2 regions of the Streptomyces sp. NPDC059008 genome follow, and region 1 is predicted to be linked to the other one. Evidence: predicted binding sites of a transcription regulator. Region 1 holds the regulator's gene; the other holds the start of a gene.
What was found. Region 1 encodes HrcA, which represses chaperone genes, less so after heat shock. Its sites were predicted from a motif close to TTNGCACTCNGNNNNNCNGAGTGCNAA; they were not measured.
Positions count from the first base shown of each region.

Region 1 (3,203 bases):
GCTGGGGCAGCGCGTCCGGGCCGGCCTGCGGTTCGCCGGACTCCTCGACCAGGTCGCCGCAGAAGACGATCTCGGCGGCGCCGTGCCGGCCGGGCACCAGGACCGCCAGGTCGTGGGCGGTGTGGCCGGGACCGACGTTGGCGAGCAGCACCTGCCGGTCGCCGAGATCGACGGTCAGCTGGCCGTGCACATGGTGGTGCGGGGCGACCAGCAGATCGGCGGCCTCCGCGGCGGCGTCCCGCGAGACGCCGTGGCGCATCGCGTCGTGCCGCAGCTCGTCCTTGCCGCGCCGGAGCAGCTCGCCCAGGCCGGCCGCGCCGAACACCTCGACGCCGGCGAAGGCGGCGGTGCCCAGCACATGATCGAAATGCGGATGGGTGAGCGCGACATGCGTCACTTCCCGACCCAGCACGCCACGGATCGCCCGGCGCAGATCCGCGCCGTCGCGGATGCTCGCACCGGTGTCCACGATCATGACGCCGGCCGAGCCGGTGATCACGCCGATCGTCTCGTCCCAGCCCGGCATCCGGCGCCTGGCGACACCGTCACCGAGCTGTTCCCACCCGGCCTCTTCCCAAGCAGTGCCCATACCGAGACGCTAGCTCCATCGCGATAGCGTTGCCCGGCGGATCGGCCGAACACGGTCATCGGGCGGGCGCCGCGCAAGGTCGCCCTTGCCGTGGCCGTGCTACCCGGCCGTACACTGGCTCCGGGTCTGGCACTCGGCTTGCGTGAGTGCCAGGAGTAACGAAACGGCGGACGGCCGGACTGGAGGTGCGCGGGATGCTCAGTGAACGCAGGCTCGAAGTGCTGCGCGCCATCGTCCAGGACTATGTCGGGACGGAGGAGCCGGTCGGCTCCAAGGCGCTCACCGAGCGGCATCAGCTGGGGGTCTCCCCGGCCACCGTCCGCAACGACATGGCAGCCCTGGAGGACGAGGGTTTCATCGCCCAGCCGCACACGAGCGCGGGGCGGATCCCGACCGACAAGGGCTACCGCCTCTTCGTCGACAAGCTGGCCGGCGTCAAGCCGCTGTCCAGCCCGGAGCGGCGGGCGATCCAGAACTTCCTGGACGGTGCCGTCGACCTCGACGACGTGGTGGGACGCACGGTACGGCTGCTGGCTCAGCTGACCCGGCAGGTCGCGGTCGTGCAGTACCCGTCGCTGACGCGGTCCACGGTCCGGCACGTCGAGCTGCTGGCACTGGCACCGGCCCGGTTGATGCTCGTACTGATCACGGACACCGGGCGGGTCGAGCAGCGGCTCATCGACTGCCAGACGCCGTTCGCCGAGACCTCGCTGGCGGACCTGCGGGCGCGGCTCAACAGCCGGGTCGTGGGACGCCGTTTCACGGATGTGCCCCAGTTGGTGCAGGATCTCCCGGAGTCCTTCGAACAGGACGACCGCGGCACGGTCTCGACAGTGCTGTCGGTGTTGCTGGAGACTTTGGTGGAGGAGACCGAAGAGCGGCTGATGATCGGCGGCACCGCCAATCTCACGCGCTTCGGGCACGACTTCCCCCTGACCATCCGTCCGGTGCTGGAGGCCCTTGAGGAGCATGTGGTGCTGCTCAAGCTCCTCGGCGAGGCCAAGGACTCGGGCATGACCGTACGTATCGGGCATGAGAATGCCCACGAAGGCCTGACGTCCACATCGGTCGTCACGGTCGGCTACGGTTCGGGCGACGAGGCAGTCGCCAAACTCGGCGTGGTCGGACCGACCCGCATGGACTACCCCGGAACGATGGGAGCGGTACGCGCAGTGGCACGTTACGTCGGACAGATCCTGGCGGAGTCGTAAGTGGCCACGGATTACTACGCGGTCCTGGGCGTACGGCGCGATGCCTCGCAGGACGAGATCAAGAAGGCGTTCCGCCGGCTGGCGCGCGAGCTGCACCCGGACGTGAACCCGGACCCCAAGACCCAGGAGCGGTTCAAGGAGATCAACGCCGCTTACGAGGTCCTGTCGGATCCGCAGAAGAAGCAGGTCTACGACCTCGGCGGGGACCCGCTGTCGCAGTCGGGCGGAGCCGGTGGCGGCGCGGGCGGCTTCGGCGCGGGCTTCGGCAACTTCTCCGACATCATGGACGCCTTCTTCGGCACGGCCTCGCAGCGCGGACCGCGCTCGCGCACCCGCCGCGGCCAGGACGCCATGATCCGGCTCGACGTCGAGCTGAACGAGGCGGCCTTCGGTACGACCAAGGACATCCAGGTCGACACCGCCGTGGTCTGCACGACGTGCACCGGTGAGGGCGCGGCGCCGGGGACCTCGGCGCAGACCTGTGACATGTGCCGCGGCCGCGGTGAGGTCTCGCAGGTCACCCGGTCCTTCCTCGGCCAGGTCATGACGTCGCGGCCGTGCCCGCAGTGCCAGGGCTTCGGCACGGTCGTGCCGACGCCGTGCCCCGAGTGCGCGGGCGACGGGCGGATCCGCTCCCGCCGCACGCTGACCGTCAAGATCCCGGCCGGTGTCGACAACGGCACCCGGATCCAGCTCGCGGGCGAGGGCGAGGTCGGCCCCGGCGGCGGACCCGCCGGTGACCTCTACGTCGAGATCCACGAGCTGCCGCACCCGGTCTTCCAGCGGCGCGGCGACGATCTGCACTGCACGGTCACCATCCCGATGACGGCGGCGGCGCTGGGCACGAAGTGCCCGCTGGAGACGCTGGACGGGGTGGAGGAGATCGATGTGCGGCCGGGCACCCAGTCCGGGCAGTCGATTCCGCTGCACCAGCGCGGGGTGACGCATCTGCGGGGCAACGGCCGCGGCGATCTCATCGTCCATGTCGAGGTGCAGACCCCGACCAAGCTCGATCCCGAGCAGGAGGAGCTGCTGCGGCGGCTCGCCAAGCTGCGCGGCGAGGAGCGGCCCACGGGCCAGTTCCAGCCGGGGCAGCAGGGGTTGTTCTCGCGGCTGAAGGACGCGTTCAACGGGCGGTAGGCCACGGCCCGAGCCGGCGCGCCCAGGCGCGTACCTGCGCCGAGCCCCTGATGCGGGGGCTCGGCGTTTCCCGTGACACGATGTGCTCATGTCCACCGCACTGACCGATCTCTGCCGCCATCCGATCGTGCAGGCGCCGATGGCGGGAGGCGGCTCCGGACCCGAGCTGGCCGCCGCCGTCTGCGGCGCCGGCGGTCTCGGCTTCCTCGCCGCCGGCTACAAGACCGCCGACGGCATGTACCAGGAGATCAAACAGCTGCGGT
Region 1 covers NZ_JBHYJC010000004.1:43,170-46,372, forward strand. Annotated here, with positions in the region: gene ACFWZH_RS07930 (MBL fold metallo-hydrolase) at 1-589, opposite strand, end outside; gene hrcA (heat-inducible transcriptional repressor HrcA) at 784-1,800, shown strand; gene dnaJ (molecular chaperone DnaJ) at 1,801-2,940, shown strand; gene ACFWZH_RS07945 (nitronate monooxygenase) at 3,029-3,203, shown strand, end outside.

Region 2 (3,203 bases), on a different contig from region 1:
GCGCGCTACCAGGCGGCAGAAAGGCCCGGCCGTGGCATCCGCGGTCAAGGACTCCCGTCCCGGTTACGGACAACTGCTCCGCACCCCAGGTGCATGGACATTCCTGCTGCCCGGCTTTCTGGCCCGGCAGCCCTTCGCGATGCTGACGATCGGCATCGTGCTGCTCGTCGAGTCCACCACCGGCTCGTACGGCACCGCGGGCGCGGTGTCCGCCGCCACCGGTGTCTCGATGGCGCTGTTCGCCCCGCAGAGCGGCAAACTCGCCGACCGCTTCGGCCAGCGCGCGGTACTGATCCCCGGCGTCCTGGTCCACGTCGCCGGCGTCACGGCACTGATCACCCTGGCCCTCGTCCACGCCCCCCTGTGGGCGCTGCTCGCCGTGGCCGTCCCCACGGGCGCCTCGACTCCGCAGGTCGGCCCGATGGTGCGGGCCCGCTGGGCCTCCCGGCTCGGCGGCAGCCCGTTGATGCCGACGGCCGCCGCCTTCGAGTCGGTGACCGACGAGTTCACCTTCGTGGTCGGCCCCGTCCTGGCGACCGCGCTGTGCACGGGCATCCACCCGGCGGCCGGCCTGATCGCCGAGGCCGCGCTGACGCTGGCCGGCGGGCTGCTGTTCGCCTCGCAGCGGCGCAGCCAGCCTCCGGTGCACCGGGCCGGGGCCGGCGACCGGCCGCGCGTCTCGGCGCTGTCGGTGCCCGGCGTCCGCGTCCTGATCGTGGCGTTCCTCGGCATCGGCGCCGTCTTCGGCGGTATGCAGGTCTCGCTGACCGCGTTCACCCAGGACATCGGGCAGCCCGGCATCAACGGCGTGCTCTACGGGATCTTCGCCGGCGGCAACATGCTCGCCGGGGTCGCCTGCGGCGCGATCGCCTGGAAGGTCGGCCCGCGACGCCGGCTGCTGGTCGCCTACGGCCTGCTGGCGCTGGCCACCACTCCGCTGTGGACGGTGACCGCCGTGCCGCTGCTGGGCGCCGTCGGCCTGGTCGTCGGCCTGTGCATCGCCCCGGCCCTGATCACCGGCTACACGCTCGTCGAGTCGCTGGTGCCGGCCGCCGCCCGTACCGAGGCCTTCACCTGGCTGACCGGCGCGGTCGCGCTGGGCCAGGCGGCCGCGGCCACCTCCGCCGGCCAGCTGGCGGACCGCTTCGGCCCGAGCACCGGCTTCCTGGTGCCGCTGGCGGGCACGGCGCTGGCCCTGGTGGTACTGGTCGCGCTCCGCGCCCACCTGCTGCCGCGCTCCTCGACCGTGGTCGCCTCCCAGGGAGACGCGGCTGTGTCCCCCGCTGCCGCCGACGACCGGGAGCGGGAGCTGACGAGCGCCTGAACGGACGTGGAGTCGGTCACCGTATCCCCGTCACGGTGGACTGACGGGCGGGAATACTGCAATATGGAGCGTCGTTAGCACTCATCGAGTGAGAGTGCCAGGAGGAAGTCAAGTGCCGACGTACCAGTACCAGTGCACCGAGTGCGGCGAGGGCCTCGAGGCGGTGCAGAAGTTCACCGACGACGCGCTCACGGAGTGCCCCAGCTGCAACGGACGCCTCAAGAAGGTGTTCTCCGCAGTCGGCATCGTCTTCAAGGGCTCCGGCTTCTACCGCAACGACAGCCGCGGTGCGTCGTCCAGCAGCAGCCCCGCGAAGAGCTCCCCCTCGTCGAGCGGCACGTCCTCCTCGGACTCCGCCGGCTCCTCGTCGAGCAGCTCCGACTCCGCGTCCTCCACCCCGGCCGCGGCGACCTCCAGCAGCACGTCGAGCACCAGCTCCGCGGCCTGAGCCGCACCCCGCACTTCTTCGGACCCCGCCGTCTTCGTGGACGGCGGGGTTCGGTTGTTCCGGGGGTCCGGCCGTGGTCGGGTGGCTCCGGTGCCTCAGGGCCTCTGGTGCTCCACGAGGCGGCCGGATCGCTGATCACGGGGCCGACCGGCACCCGCTCCCGCTAGTGTGGCCCGCATGGCTGACGCGGAGATAGGTGTCATCGGCGGCTCGGGGTTCTACTCCTTCCTCGACGACGTGACCGAAATCACGGTGGACACCCCCTACGGTGCCCCCAGCGACTCGCTGTTCCTGGGCGAGATCGCCGGCCGCCAGGTCGCCTTCCTGCCCCGGCACGGCCGCGGCCACCACCTCCCGCCGCACCGCATCAACTACCGCGCCAACCTGTGGGCGCTGCGCTCCGTCGGCGTACGGCAGGTCCTCGGCCCGTGCGCGGTCGGCGGTCTGCGCCCCGAGTACGGCCCCGGCACGCTGCTCGTCCCCGACCAGCTCGTCGACCGCACCAAGGCGCGCCCGCAGACCTACTTCGACGGCCATCCGCTGCCGGACGGCAGCGTCCCCAACGTCGTCCACCTCACCTTCGCCGACCCGTACTGCCCCACCGGCCGTCGGGCCGCCCTCACGGCCGCCCGCGGCCGCGACTGGGAGCCGGTCGACGGCGGCACGCTCGTCGTCATCGAGGGTCCGCGCTTCTCCACCCGCGCCGAATCGCGCTGGCACGCCGCCCAGGGCTGGTCGGTGGTCGGCATGACCGGCCACCCCGAAGCGGTCCTGGCCCGCGAACTGAGCCTGTGCTACACCTCGTTGTCCCTGGTCACCGACCTGGACGCGGGCACCGAGACCGGTGACGGGGTCTCCCACGAAGAGGTTCTCGCCGTCTTCTCGCAGAACGTCGGCCGGCTGCGCGAGGTGCTCTTCGACGCGGTCGCCGCACTGCCCGACAACACCGCCAGGGACTGCCTGTGCGTCGACGCCCACGCGGGCTGGGAGCTGGGCATCGAGCTGCCGTGAGCCTGTTCCGCCCGGCTCCCTCTCCCGGGTGGCCGGGTTGTCCACAAGGGCGGGGTCGTCCACAGCCCGGAGCGGGCGCGGGCGGACTGCGGCACGGTGAGACGTAGCCCAAGGCAAACCCCTCGTCACAGGCGGTCCTTCATGCCCAGCACATTCACCGACCCGACGCCGCAGCCCCTCCGCTCGGCCCCGCCCGCCCCTCTCCTGCCCACGCCTCCGCGCCGCGAAGTGGCGCAGTTCGCTCCGGTGCAGGTCACGCCCTCCCGTCATCGGTTACGAAGGTTCGCGCGACAGCGCCGCGGGGCCCTGGCGGCAGTCACCATGACCGCGGCCGCTCTGGCCATTACCGTGCAGCCGGAGACCGACGACGCACGAACTCGGTGCTCAGCGCACCTCACCACACACAAAGATCGCTTTATG
Region 2 covers NZ_JBHYJC010000023.1:64,899-68,101, reverse strand. Annotated here, with positions in the region: gene ACFWZH_RS25240 (MFS transporter) at 32-1,324, shown strand; gene ACFWZH_RS25235 (FmdB family zinc ribbon protein) at 1,437-1,772, shown strand; gene ACFWZH_RS25230 (S-methyl-5'-thioadenosine phosphorylase) at 1,950-2,783, shown strand.
Region 2: the regulator HrcA is predicted to act here: its motif matches at 1,399-1,425, upstream of ACFWZH_RS25235 (FmdB family zinc ribbon protein).